Regions from separate parts of the Streptomyces sp. NPDC001137 genome, predicted to be linked through region 2. Evidence: predicted binding sites of a transcription regulator. Region 2 holds the regulator's gene; the other holds the start of a gene.

Region 1 (8,695 bases), on a different contig from region 2:
CGCCCCGATCGTGCCGGACCCCGAGCAGGCCCGCGCCCACCCGGAGGCGGTGCCCGTGCTCGCCGCACTCGCACCGAGGATCGCCTCCGTCGCGGTGGTCACCGGCCGCCCGGCCGGCGTCGCCGTGCGGCACGGCGGCTTCGCCGGGGTCCCCGGCCTGGAGCACCTGGTCGTCCTCGGCCACTACGGCGCCGAGCGCTGGGACGCGGTCAGCGGCAACGTCAGCGCACCCGCTCCCCACCCCGGGGTCGCCGCGGTCCGCGCCGAACTCCCCGGCTTCCTCGACCGCATCGGCGCCTGGCAGGGCACCTGGATCGAGGAGAAGGGCCGCGCCGTCGCGGTCCACACCCGCCGCGCCTCCGACCCCCAAGCCGCCTTCGAGGCCCTGCGCGCCCCCCTCACCGACCTCGCCACCCGCCACGGCCTGATCGTCGAACCCGGCCGCATGGTCCTCGAACTGCGCCCCCCGGGCATGGACAAGGGGGTGGCCCTCCTGGAGTACGTCCGCGAGATCGACGCGTCGGCGGTCCTCTACGCAGGCGACGACCTCGGCGACCTCCCCGCCTTCGCCGCCGTCGACAAACTCCGCTCCGACGGCACCCCCGGCCTCCTGGTCTGCAGCGGCAGCGACGAGGTGACGGAACTACGGGAACGAGCGGACCTGGTGGTGGACGGCCCGGAGGGGGTCGTACGCCTACTGCGAGCCCTGGCGGGGCATGTCAGCCCGTCCGGCGTTTGAGGACAAGGCCCTTCAAGGGCCGAAAGGCGGGGGTCTGGGGGCGGCAGCCCCCAGCCTCAGCCGCGCAAGGCCTCCAGCTGCTCAAGAAACCACTGCGCCGGCGGCAACGCCGTAGCCGCAGCAGCAAGCCGCTTGCTGCGCTCGGCCCGCTCAGCCGCCGGCAGGCTCAACGCGGCGTGCAGCGCCTCCGCCGTCCCGATCACGTCGTACGGATTCACCGTGATCGCGTCCTCGCCCAGCTCGGCGTAGGCACCCGCTTCCCGCGACAGCACCAGCGCGCAGCCCTCGTCGGAGACGACCGGCACCTCCTTCGCCACCAGGTTCATGCCGTCCCGGATCGGGTTGACGAGGGCCACGTCGGCCAGCCGGTAAGCGGCCAGCGAGCGCGCGAAGTCGTCCTTGACGTGCAGCACGACCGGTGTCCAACCCGGCGTCCCGAAGCGGGAGTTGATCTCCTCGGCCACCCGCTGCACCTCGGCCGTGTAGTCGCGGTACACGGCGAGGTCCTGCCGGGAGGGGTAGGCGAACGCGACGTGCACGACCCGCTCCCGCCACTCGGGGCGGCCCTCCAGCAGCTGCCGGTACGCCAGCAGCCCGCGCACGATGTTCTTCGACAGCTCGGTGCGGTCGACCCGCACCACCGTTTTGCGGCCGGCGCCGATCTCCTCCTTCAGCGCGGCCATCCGCTCGGCCACATCGGCCTCGTGCGACCGCTTGCGCAGGAAGTCCGCGTCCGCGCCGAGGCCGTGCACGCCGATCCGGGTGCCGCCGAGGCCGCCCACCACCGCCGAGGCGCACGCGGTGAACGCGTCCGCCCAGCGCCGGGTCAGAAAGCCCAGCCGGTCGGCGCCCAGCATGCCGTGCAGCAGCTGCTCGGCGATGTCGTCCGGCAGCATCCGGAAGTAGTCCACCGGCGCCCACGGAGTGTGCGAGAAGTGCCCGATCCTGAGGTCCGGCCGCAACTCCCGCAGCATCCCCGGCACCAGACACAGGTGATAGTCCTGCACCAGCACCGCCGCGCCCTCGGCCGCCTCCTGGGCGAGCGCCTCGGCGAAGGCGCGGTTGTAGGTCTCGTACGAGGCCCACTGCCGCCGGAACTCCGCGTCGAAGACCGGCTCGAGCGGGGTCTGGTACAGCATGTGGTGCACGAACCACAGCACCGAGTTCGCGATGCCGTTGTACGCGTCGGCGTGCACACCGGCCGGGATGTCCAGCATCCGCACACCGTCCTCGCCGACCCCGCGCCGTACCGCCTCGCGGTCGCCGTCGGACAGCGCCGAACACACCCACAGGGCGTCCGCGTCGGGCCCGATCGCGGACAGGCCGGAGACCAGCCCGCCGCCACCGCGCCTGGCGGCCAGCGAGCCGTCCTCCTGCACTTCGTACGAGACCGGGCCGCGGTTGGACGCGACCAGCACCTGATGACCAGCGGAGTGCGTGGAAGCCATACGCCTCAACCTAGCCCGGCCCGGAAACGCTCAAACGTACGGCTGGGCTCTGCGGGTGGACCGTATACACCGCCCGCACCGCGTAACGCGCAGCCTCAGGCGACCTTGCGCGACGCGTACTCCGCGATCTCCACCATCGGCGGCCGCTCCTCCGTGTCCACGGAGTAGGTGCGCGGCTCGAAGCCGTCCTCGCCCCGTTCGAACTGGGTGAGGGAGGGACGGATGAGATGGCCGCGGGCCAGCCGCAGCTGTGCCGTGCGGTAGATCGCGGCGGACATCCGGCCCAGCGCCTGCCCGTCCTGGTGGCGGTGCTTGCGCACCCCGACGTCCACCTGGGCGAGTGCGTCGAGGCCCACCAGGTGCAGGGCGTCGACCAGCATGCCCAGCTCGACGCCGTACCCGACGGGGAACGGCAGCTGTTCCAGCAGGCTGCGCCGGGCCGCGTACTCGCCGCCGAGCGGCTGCACGAAGCCCGCCAGCTGCGGCCAGTGCATGTTCAGCAGGGGGCGCGCCATCAGCTCGGTGACCCGGCCGCCCTGGCCCTGCGCGCCGGCCAGCGGACGGTCGTACATGCCCTTGACGAGGTCGACCCCCGGGTCGGTGAGCAGCGGGCCGACGATCCCGGAGACGAAGTCGGAGGAGAACTCCTTCAGGTCGGCGTCGATGAAGCAGACGATGTCCCCGCTCGTGACCAGGAGCGAGCGCCACAGCACCTCGCCCTTGCCGGGGACGGTCGGGATGCGGGGCAGGATGTCGTCGCGGTGGACGACCCTGGCCCCGGCCGCCGCGGCGACCTCGGACGTACGGTCGGTGGATCCGGAGTCGACGACGACGATCTCGTCGACCAGCGGGACCTGCTGCATGAGGTCGTGACGGATGATCGCGACGATGTCGCCGACCGTCTCCTCCTCGTTGAGCGCGGGCAGCACGACACTGACCGACTGGCCCGTGCGCTGCTTTGCGGCCAGGATCTTGTGCAGCGGGCGATCGGTCAGCGACCAGGAGCGGGTGGTCAGCCAGCGCTCGACTTCTTCCAGCACGTAGGCGGCTCCTCTGCGTTCTCTCGGCGATACCGGATCATCAGATGATCCATCTCGCGGTTCGGACGGCTATCTCAACTGTCCTGGCCTTCGGTTACAGTCTTGAACAACGCTGGTGACCATCGCATGTCGGGGGTCGCCCGGCGTTTACAACCGCATACCGCTCATCCAGAGGGGCAGAGGGATACGGCCCGATGAAGCCCCGGCAACCCTCCAGCCGGTCTCGTACCGATCGATGCTGATCGTTCCGCGAGGCTCCCGGCTAGGGAAGGTGCCAAATCCGTCTCACGGCGAGATGCGTCGTGAGGAAGATGAGGAGAAAGGGCCTCGCCTCACATGGCTGCGCAGACTGTTGCAAGCACCACCGACTCCACGACCGTCGACCTCGGTCCCGCCGCGGCGCTCTCCTGCCGCGAGTGCGGTCACCAGGTGCCCCTCGGCCCGGTCTTCGCCTGCGAGGAGTGTTTCGGCCCGCTCGAGATCGCGTACGACTTCTCGGCCTACGACACCGAGGAGCTCCGCAAGCAGATCGAGGCGGGTCCCGCGAACATCTGGCGTTACGCGCCCCTGCTGCCCGTCCCGGCGGACGTGGCCGACAAGCCCAACATCAACCCCGGTTGGACCAAGCTGGTCAAGGCCGACAACCTCGCCCGCGAGCTGGGCGTGACCGGGGGTCTGTACGTCAAGGACGACTCCGGCAACCCGACGCACTCCTTCAAGGACCGGGTCGTCGCCCAGGCCATCGAGGCCGCCCGCGCCTTCAACTTCACCACCCTGTCCTGCTCGTCGACCGGCAACCTGGCCGGTGCGGTGGGTGCCGCGGCCGCCCGCGCCGGCTTCCGGTCCTGCGTGTTCATCCCGCACGACCTGGAGCAGGGCAAGGTCGTCATGGCCGCGGTCTACGGCGGCGAGCTCGTCGGCATCGACGGCAACTACGACGACGTGAACCGTTTCTGCTCCGAGCTGATCGGCGACCCGGCCGGCGAGGGCTGGGGCTTCGTCAACGTCAACCTGCGGCCGTACTACGCCGAGGGCTCCAAGACCCTGGCGTACGAGATCTGCGAGCAGCTCGGCTGGCGGCTGCCGGACCAGCTGGTCGTGCCGATCGCCTCCGGCTCTCAGCTCACGAAGATCGACAAGGGGCTGCAGGAGCTGATCAAGCTGGGGCTCGTCGAGGACAAGCCGTACAAGATCTTCGGGGCGCAGGCGGAAGGGTGCAGCCCTGTCTCCGTCGCGTACAAGGCCGGGCACGACGTGGTGCGGCCGCAGAAGCCGAACACGATCGCCAAGTCGCTGGCCATCGGCAACCCGGCGGATGGTCCTTATGTTCTCGACATTGCCCGGCGTACCGGTGGGGCGGTGGAGGACGTGAACGACGAGCAGATCGTGGATGCGATTCGGCTGCTCGCCAAGACCGAGGGGATCTTCGCGGAGACCGCCGGTGGGGTGACCGTGGGTGTGACCCGCAAGTTGATCGAGAACGGTGTTCTCGACCCCGCCCTCACGACCGTCGTGCTGAACACGGGTGATGGCCTCAAGACCCTCGACGCGGTGGCCGGTACGGGGCTCACCGCGACGATTCGCCCGAGCCTTGAGTCGTTCCGTGAGGCGGGGCTCGCCTAGCAGGTAGTTGTTCGTCTGCGGGCCGGTGGGGGCTGGTCGCGCCCCGCGGCGGAGCCGCAAATCGACACGGCCCCGCGCCCCCAAAGACAAAGGCCCGTTTCCCTGACCGGAGGTTCATCGTGAGCGTCAACGTCCGCATCCCCACCATTCTCCGCACCTACACCGGCGGGCAGGCCGAGGTCACCGCCGAAGGCGGCACCCTCGGCGAGGTCATCGCCGATCTCGAGAAGAACCACACCGGGATCGCCGCTCGCGTTCTCGACGACCAGGGGAAGCTGCGCCGCTTCGTCAACGTGTACGTGAACGACGACGACGTGCGGTTCGAGCAGGGGCTGGAGACGGCGACTCCGGACGGGGCGGGCGTCTCGATCATTCCGGCCGTGGCCGGAGGCTGAGCGAAACAGGTCGGACGACCGATTATTACCGTCGGTAACGCTGATTACCGAGAGTTCATCGAATTGCCCCCTCCGTGAGAGAAGCGGAGGGGGCAATTCTGCATGGTTGAGCACGGTACAGTTGGGGAACCTGCACGACTCCGCTTGCCGCATGCATATGAGTTCCTGCTTCTCGGGCAGCGAGAAGTAGCCAAAGTGTGCAGGTTTTTTGCGCCTTATGCTCCATTTATGGGGCCCGACTTGCCCTGAATTCAGGCGAATTCTCCGTAAATTCCCGACCGGTCGTGCCCGGAATTCTCGTCCGATTGACCTGTTGCAGACGGCAGTTGGACAGATACATTCAGCCGCGGTCGACGCGTTCCGGCGCACGCCCCCAACCGTGGGGGGTGAGGTCTGACCCGGATCCGCGAAGTGTGGATCTGTGCAAGGGCCAGTAATAGGGGAGTTAGGCATGGCTCAGGGCACCGTCAAGTGGTTCAACGCGGAGAAGGGGTACGGCTTCATCGCGGTCGACGGTGGTGCGGATGTTTTCGTCCACTACAGTGCGATTCAGATGGACGGCTACCGCACCCTGGAAGAGGGTCAGCGGGTCGATTTCGAGATCTCGCAGGGCCAGAAGGGGCCGCAGGCGGACATGGTCCGTCTGGCGGCCGGCTGAAGCACGCGCCGGGTTAACTGCAGCGACGTTCTTCTGTTCTTGATCGAAGGGTCCGCACCTCACGGGGCGGGCCCTTCGGCATGTCCGGGGGCCTGGGTCGGTCCCGGGCGGGTGTCGCCCAGTACCCGGGAGCCGCTTGCGCCCGCCCGTCGCCCGACCACCACCCCTCAACGAGCACTCGCTGCGCGAGCGCGCCTTGCACTCTCATGGGTCGAGTGCTAATCATTGGCGTTAGCACTCTGAAGGTGAGAGTGACAATGAAGGACCGGGTCGGTGAGGCCCGCAGGCCGGGTGGGGAAGGAACCCACGAGGTGTGCGAGCCGTCCGTCGCGGGCGCGGGCGCGGTCCGAAGGAATCACCCCCAGTCCTGGAGGGACCACTTCACATGGCCAAGATCATCGCGTTCGACGAGGAGGCGCGGCGCGGCCTCGAGCGCGGCATGAACCAGCTCGCGGACGCCGTGAAGGTGACGCTCGGCCCCAAGGGCCGCAACGTCGTCCTCGAGAAGAAGTGGGGCGCCCCCACGATCACCAACGATGGTGTCTCCATCGCCAAGGAGATCGAACTCGAGGACCCGTACGAGAAGATCGGCGCCGAGCTGGTCAAGGAAGTCGCCAAGAAGACGGACGACGTCGCCGGTGACGGTACGACCACCGCGACCGTGCTCGCCCAGGCCCTGGTCAAGGAGGGCCTGCGCAACGTAGCCGCCGGCGCCAACCCGATGGCCCTCAAGCGCGGTATCGAGAAGGCCGTCGAGGCCGTCTCCGGTGCCCTGCTCGAGCAGGCCAAGGATGTCGAGACCAAGGAGCAGATCGCTTCCACGGCCTCCATCTCCGCCGCCGACACCCAGATCGGCGAGCTCATCGCCGAGGCCATGGACAAGGTCGGCAAGGAAGGCGTCATCACCGTCGAGGAGTCCCAGACCTTCGGTCTGGAGCTGGAGCTCACCGAGGGTATGCGCTTCGACAAGGGCTACATCTCGGCGTACTTCGCCACCGACATGGAGCGGATGGAGGCGTCGCTCGACGACCCGTACATCCTGATCGCCAACTCCAAGATCGCTTCCGTCAAGGACCTGCTCCCGCTCCTGGAGAAGGTCATGCAGTCGGGCAAGCCGCTGCTGATCATCGCCGAGGACGTCGAGGGCGAGGCCCTGTCGACCCTGGTCGTCAACAAGATCCGCGGCACCTTCAAGTCCGTCGCGGTCAAGGCCCCGGGCTTCGGCGACCGCCGCAAGGCGATGCTGAACGACATCGCCATCCTCACCGGTGGCGAGGTCATCTCCGAGGAGGTCGGTCTCAAGCTGGAGAACACCTCCCTCGACCTGCTGGGCCGCGCCCGCAAGGTGGTCATCACCAAGGACGAGACCACCATCGTCGACGGCGCCGGCTCCACGGAGCAGGTGCAGGGCCGGGTCAACCAGATCCGTGCCGAGATCGAGAACAGCGACTCGGACTACGACCGCGAGAAGCTGCAGGAGCGCCTGGCGAAGCTGGCCGGCGGTGTCGCGGTCATCAAGGCCGGTGCCGCCACCGAGGTGGAGCTCAAGGAGCGCAAGCACCGCATCGAGGACGCCGTCCGCAACGCGAAGGCCGCCGTCGAGGAGGGCATCGTCGCCGGTGGTGGCGTCGCGCTCATCCAGGCGTCCACCGTCTTCGAGAAGCTGGACCTCGAGGGTGACGAGGCGACCGGCGCCAACGCCGTGCGCATCGCGCTCGAGGCCCCGCTGAAGCAGATCGCCGTCAACGCCGGCCTCGAGGGCGGTGTCGTGGTGGAGAAGGTGCGCAACCTGACCCCGGGCCACGGCCTGAACGCCGCGACCGGCGAGTACGTCGACCTGGTCAAGGAAGGCATCATCGACCCGGCGAAGGTCACGCGCTCTGCCCTGCAGAACGCCGCCTCCATCGCCGCGCTCTTCCTCACCACCGAGGCCGTCATCGCCGACAAGCCGGAGAAGGCCGCCGCGCCCGCCGGTGGCGGTATGCCGGGCGGTGACATGGACTTCTGATCGGCCTCCGGCTGATCCGGGTTCCAACCGAGGGCGGCACTCCCTGGAAACAGGGGGTGCCGCCCTCGGGCGTGTTCGAGGTCATAGAAGATTTGATTAAGAGGGTGCAACAATGCGTGTGCACATACCCGGTTAACGCTGTCCCCGCACGAGGAGCCCACCCACGTGACCACCGCCCCCTCCCGCGCCGCCGAGATCCTCTCCCGGCCCACCGCGATCAACGGCCTGACCGTCCCCAACCGCATCGTCATGGCGCCGATGACGCGCATGTTCTCCCCGGGCGGCATCCCCGGCGAGGACGTGGTGTCGTACTACGCCCGCCGGGCCGCCGCCGGCGTCGGGCTCATCGTCACCGAGGGCACCTACGTGGGCCATGAGTCGGCCGGCAACAGCGACCGCGTCCCCCGGTTCCACGGCGAGGAGCAGCTCGCGGGCTGGCAGAAGGTCGCCGAGGCGGTGCACGCGGCGGGCGGCACGATCGTTCCGCAGCTGTGGCACATCGGCACGGTCCGCAACCAGGGTGACGCCCCCTACCCGGACGCGCCCTCGCACGGCCCGTCCGGTCTGCGTGTCACCGGCGTCGAGGACGCCACGCCCATGACGCAGTCCGACATCGACGCCGTCATCGGCGCGTTCGTCGAGTCCGCGGTCGCCGCCGAGCGCATCGGCTTCGACGGCGTCGAACTGCACGGCGCGCACGGCTACCTCCTCGACCAGTTCCTGTGGGCCGGCACCAACCGTCGTACGGACGCGTACGGCGGCGACCCCGTGGCCCGTACGAAGT
Region 2 (8,695 bases):
CCGCGAGGGTGATCAGGTGCGGGCGGTCGCCGACCACGAAGGCGAGGTCGAAGACGTGCTCGTCGTAGACCGGGTCGAAGGAGCGGTTGGAGAGGAAGGCGAGGTGTTTGCCGTCGAGGGTGAAGGCGGGCGAGTAGTCCCGGAAACGCAGCGGGGTCGCCTCGGTGACCGTCAGGTCGGTGGTGTGGGCGACGCGGAGCTGGCGCAGCGGGCGCGGGCCGGGGTGGGACCAGGCGAGCCAGGCCGAGTCGGGCGAGAAGACCAGGCCGGTGACGTCCCCGTGCTCGCTGCGGTCGATCTCGCGGACCTCGCCGGTCTCCCGCTCGACGAGCAGAACGCGTCCGTCGTGCGCGGCGACCGCGGCCCGGCTGCCGTCGGGTGCCATGGCGAGCCCGAGGACGCGGCCGAGCTGCCCGGCGGCGAGACGGCGCGGGGTGGCGCCGGGTGCCAGGCCGGTGGCGGGCGCGAACTCCAGGGCGTCCTCGCCCTCCGCGTCCGTCACCCACACCACCCACTCCTCGCCATCGGCGCGGAAGGTGCGCGGCAGCCGGGCCCGTACGCCGGGTTCGGCGGCCAGCACGCGGGTGGGACCGGAGCGGTGCGTGACCCAGTGGACGGCTCCGCGCACGGCGACCGCGCTGCCGCGTGCGGAGTGGTCGGGAGAGGCCGATCCGAACCAGCGGGCGGCGTTCACGGCGAACGGCTGCCGGTCGGCGCGCTGCCCGCCGAGCCGGATGTCGAGCCTGCGGGGCTCGGCGCCTTCGAGGTCGTCGAGGACCCACAGCTCACCGGCCGAGGAGTAGACCACCCGCGCGCCGTCGCCGGAGGCGTGCCGGGCGTAGAAGCCGTCGAGGGGGGTGTGCCGGCGCAGGTCGGAGCCGTCGGCGAGGGAAGAGTACACCGCCCCGACGCCCTCGTGGTCGGACAGGAAGGCGATGCGCTCCCCCGCCCACACCGGGAACTCCAGGTTCCCGTGCAGCTCTTCATGCAGTCGTACGAACTCGCCCTGCCCGTCCCGGTCGATCCACAGCTTGCCCGCCGTGCCCCCGCGATACCGCTTCCACCAGGCGGCCTCGCGCCCCATCGGTGCGGACAGCAGGACGGTGCTCGGCCCGTGGGCGACATGCCCGACGCGGCCGTACGGCAGGACGGTGGAGGGTCCGCCGTCGAGCGGGACGGCATGCGCCCAGCTGCGGCGCAGGTTCGCCTGGCCGTGCGTGGTGATCGCGAGGACCTGTCCGTCCGGGGTCCAGCCGCGCACCTGGGTGCGCCAACTGCCCCAGTGGGTCAGCCGCTTGGAGGGCCCGCCCGCGACCGGGGCGATGTGCACCTCGGGGGCGCCGTCGCGGGTGGAGGTCCAGGCGACGGTCGTGCCGTCGGGTGAGATGCGGGGCAGGGTGACCGGTGTGTGGTCCGCGCTGACCCGCCAGGCGCGTCCGCCGTCGACGGGGGCGAGCCACACGTCGTCCTCTGCCGTGAAGGCGACCAACTCGCCCCGCAGATGCGGAAACCGGAGATAGGCAGGCGTCACAGGCTGCGTCACCCGATCACTGTACGCAGGGGCACCGCCCCAGGTCAGCGGTTTGGATCACTTGCCCTCGACGGGCCAGCACTTCGGATCGCCCTTGCACCAGATGGTCCGGGTGACCGTCACGGTGACGGTGGCACCAGGGCCGCCGTTTCCGCCCGAGGGGTTGTTGATGATGGGTGACGGTGTCGCGTTGCAGTTGCCGAGCCCCGTCACGTGGAACCACTGCTTGCCGCCCACCTTGGCGGTGAGGTCGCCGCGCACGCAGGCACCGTTGACGGCCCGGGTGACCTTGCCGGTGACGGTGATGTCCCGTCGGTCCTTGGTCTGCCCCTGGCAGTCGACATTGGCGACGGTGGTCTCGCTCGCCGAGGGAGCCGTCCGGCCGGCCGTGGCGGCCTTGTCGTTCCCGTAGTTGGCGGTGCAGCTGAGCCACTGCACGTCGACGTGCTGCCGCTCCAGCTCCTTGGTCGCGGTCTGGTCGGTCGTGTACGCCACGGCCGCCGAGTTCAGCCCGCCCGGGTCACAGGCCACCGCGCCACCGACGCCCAGGACGGCAAGTCCCATTGCGGCCGCCACCCGCCGTCCCCGCGGCCGCCGCCAAATCCGCCTCAATGCCCCCATGGACGGCAGCCTGCCACCGTGTGCCGTCCGGCGGTAGAGCGCATACGGTCACGAAAGCGCCCGCGGGCGCCTACCCGTCAGCCACGCAGCAGCAGCCACTCCTGCAACTCCACCACGTTCCCCTCGGGATCCTTGAGATGGGCGACCCGCATGCGGTCCGTCATGGGGGCCGGGCCGTGCAGGAGGACGGCGCCCCGGGTGGCGATCTGTTCGCAGTAGGTGTCGAGGTCGTCGACGCGCAGCACCACCAGGGAGCGGTGGCCCGTTGCCGTGTCGCCCAGTTCGTTCAGGACCTCGGCCATCATCGAACGGTCCTGGAGGGCGATGCCCGCCGAGCCGGTGGCCGGGCTGAACTTCTCGTACGGGCCCGCAGTCGCGCCCGACTGCGGCTTGAGACCGAGGACCTCGGCGTAGAAGCGGTAACAGGCGGCGAAGTCGCTGACCAGGAGCCGGACCTGTGCGAGTTCCATGGTGTTCCCCGTGATCGTTCAGGACCAGCGGCCGGTGCGGCCCAGGAGCAGGGCGGTCGCCGCGGTGCCCGCGGTCGAGGTACGCAGCACGCTACGCCCGAGCCGGTACGCCTTCGCACCCGCCTCGGCGAAGAGCGCCAACTCCTGTTCGGACACGCCCCCTTCGGGGCCCACGACCAGCACGATCTCGCCCGCGGAGGGCAGCTCGGCGGTCGCCAGCGGCTCACTTGCGTAGTCCCGGTCCTCGTGCAGGACGGCGGCGAAGTCGGCTTTGGCGAGAAGTGCGGCAACCTGCTTGGTCGTCGCCGCGTCCGCGACCTCCGGGAAGCGCAGCCGGCGGGACTGCTTGCCGGCCTCGCGGGCGGTGGCCCGCCACTTGGCGAGCGACTTCAGCCCCCGCTCGCCCTTCCACTGGGTGATGCAGCGGGCCGCCGACCACGGCACGATCGCGTCCACGCCGGTCTCGGTCATCGTCTCGACGGCCAGCTCGCCACGGTCCCCCTTGGGCAGGGCCTGGACGACGGTGATACGGGGGCTGGGCTCGGGCTCGACGGGGAACTCGACGGGCTCGACGAACAGCCGGTCCTTGCCCTCCGTCCGCACGACCGCACCGGCGGCGCCGCGGCCCAGACCGTCCGTCAGCACCACGTCCTCCCCGGGCTGCAGCCGCCGCACGGACACCGCGTGCCGTCCTTCGGGGCCGTCCAGTTCGACGATCGAGCCGGGCCCCACGCCCGCCAGCGAGTCGACGACGAACACCGGCGCGGTCATCGCAGGTCCCCCTTGCCCGACAACGCTGTCCTGGCCATGTCGAGCTCGGCGGCGAGGACCTCCACCAGCTGCCCCGCCGGGAGCTCGCGCGCCATGCGGTGCCCCTGCCCCGCCCACAGCGCCATGCCCTGTGCGTCGCCGGAGGCGGCGGCCTTCTTGCGCAGGGGCGAGGTGAGGTGGTGGACCTCCGGGTAGGCGGCGGGGGCGTACGGCCCGTGCTCGCGCAGGAAGCGGTTGACCAGGCCGCGGGCCGGGCGGCCGGAGAACGCGCGGGTCAGCTCCGTGCGTACGAACAGCGGGTTGGTGAGCGCCTGCTTGTGGACGGCGTTCGCGCCGGACTCCGGGGTGGCGAGGAACGCCGTGCCGAGCTGGGCGGCGCTCGCGCCCGCGGCCAGCACCGCGGCGATCTGGCCGCCGCGCATGATGCCGCCGGCGGCGACGATCGGGATGCTCACGGTCTCGCGGACCTGGGCGACGAGCGAGAGCAGCCCTATTCCGGTGCCCTCCGCCTCCGGGTTGTCCCGGTGGGTGCCCTGGTGCCCGCCGGCCTCCACGCCCTGCGCGATCACCGCGTCGGCGCCGGCCAGCTGCACGGCGATGGCCTCCTCGGGGGTGGTCGCGGTGACCAGCGTGAAGGTGCCGGCCCGGCGGAGGGAGTCGAGGACCTCACGGCTCGGGACCCCGAAGTGGAAGGAGACCACCGGCACGGGGTTGTCGAGCAGCACGGCCAGCTTGGAGTCGTAGGCGTCGTCACGGCCGCTGTCCGGATCGCCCAGCTCGGTCTCGTACCAGGCGGCCTCCCCGGCCAGCTGGTGGGCGTAGATCTCCACGGCACCGGGGTCGGCGGAATCGGGCTGGGGCATGAAGAGGTTCACGCCGAAGGGGCGGTTGGTGATCCCCCTGAGCTGCTTGATCTCCTGGTACATGCCGTCGGCCGTCTTGTACCCGGCGGCGAGAAAACCGAGCCCCCCGGCCTCGCACACGGCGGCGGCCAGATGCGGCACGGAGACGCCGCCCGCCATGGGGGCCTGCACGATCGGGTGAGGGAAGAGATCGGTCAGCGCGGAGGACATGACGGCATGTTGTCACGTCCTCCGAACAAGTCCGAATCGGACCATCCCCTTGGCACGTGCCTGCATTTTCAGCCCGTCCGGCGTTTGAGGACGAGGCCGTTCAGGCCGAAAGCGGGGGTCTGGGGGCGGCAGCCCCCAGGGACGGGACGGGTAGGGGCGGCGGGGGCGAAAACAGCCACCCGCAGCCACCCCGTCAGCGCCCGTTGAACGCGTCCTTCAACCGCGAGAACAGCCCCTGCTGGCCGGGCTGGAACTGCCCCGTCGGCCGCTCCTCACCCCGCAGCTTCGCGAGCTCCCGCAGCAGCCGCTCCTGCTCGGGGTCCAGCTTCGTCGGGGTCTGGACCTCGACGTGCACGATCAGGTCCCCGCGGCCGCCGCCGCGCAGGTGCGTGACGCCCCGCCCGTGCAGCGGGATCGACTGGCCGGACTGGGTGCCGGGCCGGATGTCGACCTCCTCCATGCCGTCCAGCGTCTCCAGCGGCACCTTGGTACCGAGGGACGCGGCCGTCATCGGGATGGTGACCGTGCAGTGCAGGTCGTCGCCGCGCCGCTGGAAGGTCGGGTGCGGCAGCTCGTGGATCTCGACGTACAGGTCACCGGCGGGACCACCACCGGGACCCACCTCGCCCTCGCCCGCGAGCTGGATGCGGGTGCCGTTGTCGACACCGGCCGGGATCTTGACCGTGAGGGTACGGCGGGACCGGACCCGGCCGTCACCCGCGCACTCCGGACACGGCGTCGGAACGACCGTGCCGAAGCCCTGGCACTGCGGGCAGGGACGCGAGGTCATGACCTGGCCCAGGAAGGACCGCGTCACCTGCGACACCTCACCGCGACCGCGGCACATGTCACACGTCTGGGCGGAGGTGCCCGGCGCCGCGCCCTCACCGTTACAGGTGGAGCAGACGATCGCCGTGTCGACCTGGATGTCCTTCGTGGTGCCGAAGGCCGCCTCGTCGAGCTCGATCTCCAGCCGGATCATCGCGTCCTGGCCCCGGCGCGTACGCGAGCGCGGTCCGCGCTGCGACGCCGTACCGAAGAACGCGTCCATGATGTCCGAGAAGTTCCCGAAGCCACCCGCGCCGAAGCCGCCCGCGCCACCGCCGCCGGCCTGCGAGAGCGGGTCGCCGCCGAGGTCGTAGACCTGCTTCTTCTGCGGGTCCGAGAGCACCTCGTAGGCGGCGTTGATCTCCTTGAACCGCTCCTGGGTCTTCGGATCCGGGTTGACGTCCGGGTGCAGCTCGCGCGCGAGCCGCCGGAAGGCCTTCTTGATCTCTTCCTGCGACGCGTCGCGGCGCACGCCGAGAACGGCGTAGTAGTCCGTGGCCACTTACGACTCCGCCAGGATCTGTCCGACGTACCGTGCCACTGCGCGTACCGCTCCCATCGTTCCCGGGTAATCCATGCGGGTCGGTCCGACCACGCCCATCTTGGCGACTGCCTCGCCGCCCGAACCGTAGCCGACCGACACCACGGAAGTGGAGTTGAGTCCCTCATAGGCGTTCTCGTGCCCGATGCGCACCGTCATGCCCGAATCCCCCGCCTCGCCAAGCAACTTGAGGAGCACGACCTGCTCCTCAAGCGCCTCCAGGACGGGGCGGATGGTGAGGGGGAAATCATGTCCGAAGCGGGTCAGATTGGCGGTGCCGCCGATCATCAGCCGTTCCTCGTTCTCCTCGACCAGTGTCTCCAGAAGTGTGGAGAGCACTGTCGAGACCGTACCCCGGTCCTCGACGTCGAAGCCTTCGGGCAGGTCTTCCACGAGCCGGGGGACGTCGGTGAAGCGCCGGCCCGCGACCCGGCTGTTGAGCCGCGCCCGCAGATCCGCGAGCGAGGCCTCCCCGAACGGCGCCGGGCAGTCGACCATGCGCTGCTCGACCCGGCCGGTGTCCGTGATCAGCACGAGCATCACGCGCGCGGGGGCGAGCGAGAGCAGCTCCACGTGCCGCACGGTCGAGCGGGTCAGGGACGGGTACTGCACGACGGCGACCTGCCGGGTGAGCTGCGCGAGCAGCCGAACCGTCCGCGCCACCACGTCGTCGAGATCGACGGCGCCGTCGAGGAAGTTCTGGATCGCCCGCTTCTCGGGCGCGGACATGGGCTTGACGCCCGCCAGCTTGTCGACGAACAGCCGGTAGCCCTTGTCGGTGGGGATGCGCCCCGCGCTGGTGTGCGGCTGCGCGATGAACCCCTCGTCCTCCAGGGCCGCCATGTCGTTGCGGACCGTCGCCGGGGACACGCCCAGGTTGTGCCGCTCGGTCAGAGCCTTCGACCCCACCGGCTCCTCGGTACCGACGTAGTCCTGGACGATGGCGCGCAGTACCTGCAGCCGTCGTTCACTCAGCATCCAGCGCACACCTCCAGAAGTCGTCCCCCAGGCGCTACGCCTGGCACTCTGTCCGTCCGAGTGCCAGCCGTTACCGGCCAGTGTACGGCGGTGGGGTACACCCGGGGCAAGGTCGGCCCCTGTTGAACGGGGCGTACCGCTAGCGTCGCCGTATGACGGTGACTTGGGAAGAGCTGGGGTGGGAGCGACTGGCGGCCGGTGTCGGCCGGTGCCGTCTGCCCCGCTGGGACTGCACGGCAGGGCTGGTCGTCGGGGAGGGCACGGCGCTCTTGATCGACGCGGGGTCGAGCCTCGCGGAGGGCGCACGGTTGCGTGCCGAGGCGCAGGAGCTCGCCGGTCACCGTGTGACTCATCTCGCGCTCACGCATCCCCATTTCGACCATGTCCTCGGGGCGGCGGCCTTCGCGGGCGCGGAGGTGTACGGCGCCGTGGGCATGGACACGGTGTTCGAGGCCCGGCACGCGCGCGAGGAGCTGCGGGCGGACGCGGTGGGCAACGGGCTGGAGGCGCGGCTGGCGGAGGAGGCGGTCGACGCCCTGGTCGCGCCCCGGCATCACGTCTCGGGCGAGTGGACCCTCGACCTGGGCGGCGGCCGGCAGGTGCTGCTGGCGAACGTGGGCCCCGGCCACACGGCCCACGATCTCGTGGTCCTGGTGCCCGGCTCCCCGGAGGTCGTCTTCTGCGGCGACCTGGTGGAGGAGTCCGGCGAACCGCAGGCCGGTTCCGACGCCGTACCGTCGCACTGGCCGGCCGCCCTGGACCGGCTCCTCGATCTGGGCGGTGAGGACGCGCTGTATGTGCCCGGTCACGGAGCGGTGGTGGATGCGGGCTTCGTGCGCAGACAGCGGGAGGAGCTGGCGGCACGTTTCGGCGTGTCGTAGCCGCCGTCCGACGGCTTCTCCTATCGTCACTCGAATGCGCCAGTACTCCGCCGATCTGACCCCGCCGTGGAAGAAGCCCAAGCCGGTTCCGGAGGTGCCTGCGGAGCCCGGGCTCGTGGTCGAGGAGCCGGGCACCGGTTTCTGCGGCGCGGTGATCCGCTGCGAGGCGGGCACGGTGACCCTGGAGGACCGCTTCGGCAAGCACCGGGTGTTTCCGCTGGAGCCGCGGGGGTTCCTGCTGGAGGGGCGGGTGGTGACGCTCGTGCGTCCGTCCGGCGCGGCTCCCGTACGCCCCACTCGTACGGCATCCGGTTCGGTGGCCGTCCCGGGTACCCGCGCGCGTGTCGCTCGCGCCGGCCGTATCTACGTCGAGGGCCGTCACGACGCCGAGCTGGTCGAGAAGGTCTGGGGTGACGACCTGCGCATCGAGGGGGTGGTCGTGGAGTACCTGGAGGGTGTGGACGACCTGCCGTCGATCGTGGCGGAGTTCGCGCCGGGGCCGGATGCGCGGCTGGGGGTGCTGGTGGACCACCTCGTGCCGGGCACGAAGGAGTGGCGGATCGCGGAGGCGGTGACGAGCGAGCACGCGCTGGTGGTGGGCCACCCGTACATCGACATCTGGGAGGCGGTGAAGCCGTCCTCACTGGGGATCCCGGGCTGGCCGCGGGTGCCGCACGGGCAGGACTGGAAGACGGGGGTGTGCCGGGCGCTGGGGTGGCCGTCGGAGAACACCGGGGCGGTGTGGCAGGCGATCCTGAAGCGGGTGGATTCCTACAAGGATCTGGAGCCGGAGCTGCTGGGGCGGGTGGAGGAACTGATCGACTTCGTCACGGCGCCGGGTCACGCCTGAACTCGCCCGTGTCGATGCTCGTGTCGAGCACAGACAGGAGGAGCGTCTCCCCATACCTCCAGTTGCGCTGACAGCGATAGTCGGCGCGCTCGCTGCTGCCGTACGGCTCGGTGAGCACCAGGCATTCAGCCGCTGCCGGATCGATGATCAG

What was found. Region 2 encodes HrcA, which represses chaperone genes, less so after heat shock. Its sites were predicted from a motif close to TTNGCACTCNGNNNNNCNGAGTGCNAA; they were not measured.
Region 1: the regulator HrcA is predicted to act here: its motif matches at 6,099-6,125, upstream of groL (chaperonin GroEL).

What each region holds. Positions count from the first base shown of each region.
Region 1 is NZ_JBEPBA010000026.1:145,320-154,014, forward strand. Features, by position in the region: gene otsB (trehalose-phosphatase) at 1-739, shown strand, start outside; gene ABT254_RS37790 (alpha,alpha-trehalose-phosphate synthase (UDP-forming)) at 796-2,187, opposite strand; gene ABT254_RS37795 (glucosyl-3-phosphoglycerate synthase) at 2,283-3,227, opposite strand; SAM riboswitch class I at 3,389-3,545, shown strand; gene thrC (threonine synthase) at 3,564-4,850, shown strand; gene ABT254_RS37805 (MoaD/ThiS family protein) at 4,970-5,245, shown strand; gene ABT254_RS37810 (cold-shock protein) at 5,697-5,903, shown strand; gene groL (chaperonin GroEL) at 6,289-7,911, shown strand; gene ABT254_RS37820 (NADH:flavin oxidoreductase) at 8,077-8,695, shown strand, end outside.
Region 2 is NZ_JBEPBA010000008.1:270,330-279,024, forward strand. Features, by position in the region: gene ABT254_RS18630 (S41 family peptidase) at 1-1,543, opposite strand, end outside; gene ABT254_RS18635 (hypothetical protein) at 1,589-2,152, opposite strand; gene ABT254_RS18640 (VOC family protein) at 2,230-2,622, opposite strand; gene ABT254_RS18645 (16S rRNA (uracil(1498)-N(3))-methyltransferase) at 2,641-3,393, opposite strand; gene ABT254_RS18650 (nitronate monooxygenase) at 3,390-4,466, opposite strand; gene dnaJ (molecular chaperone DnaJ) at 4,660-5,796, opposite strand; gene hrcA (heat-inducible transcriptional repressor HrcA) at 5,797-6,813, opposite strand; gene ABT254_RS18665 (MBL fold metallo-hydrolase) at 6,966-7,694, shown strand; gene ABT254_RS18670 (DUF3097 domain-containing protein) at 7,729-8,544, shown strand; gene ABT254_RS18675 (Uma2 family endonuclease) at 8,522-8,695, opposite strand, start outside.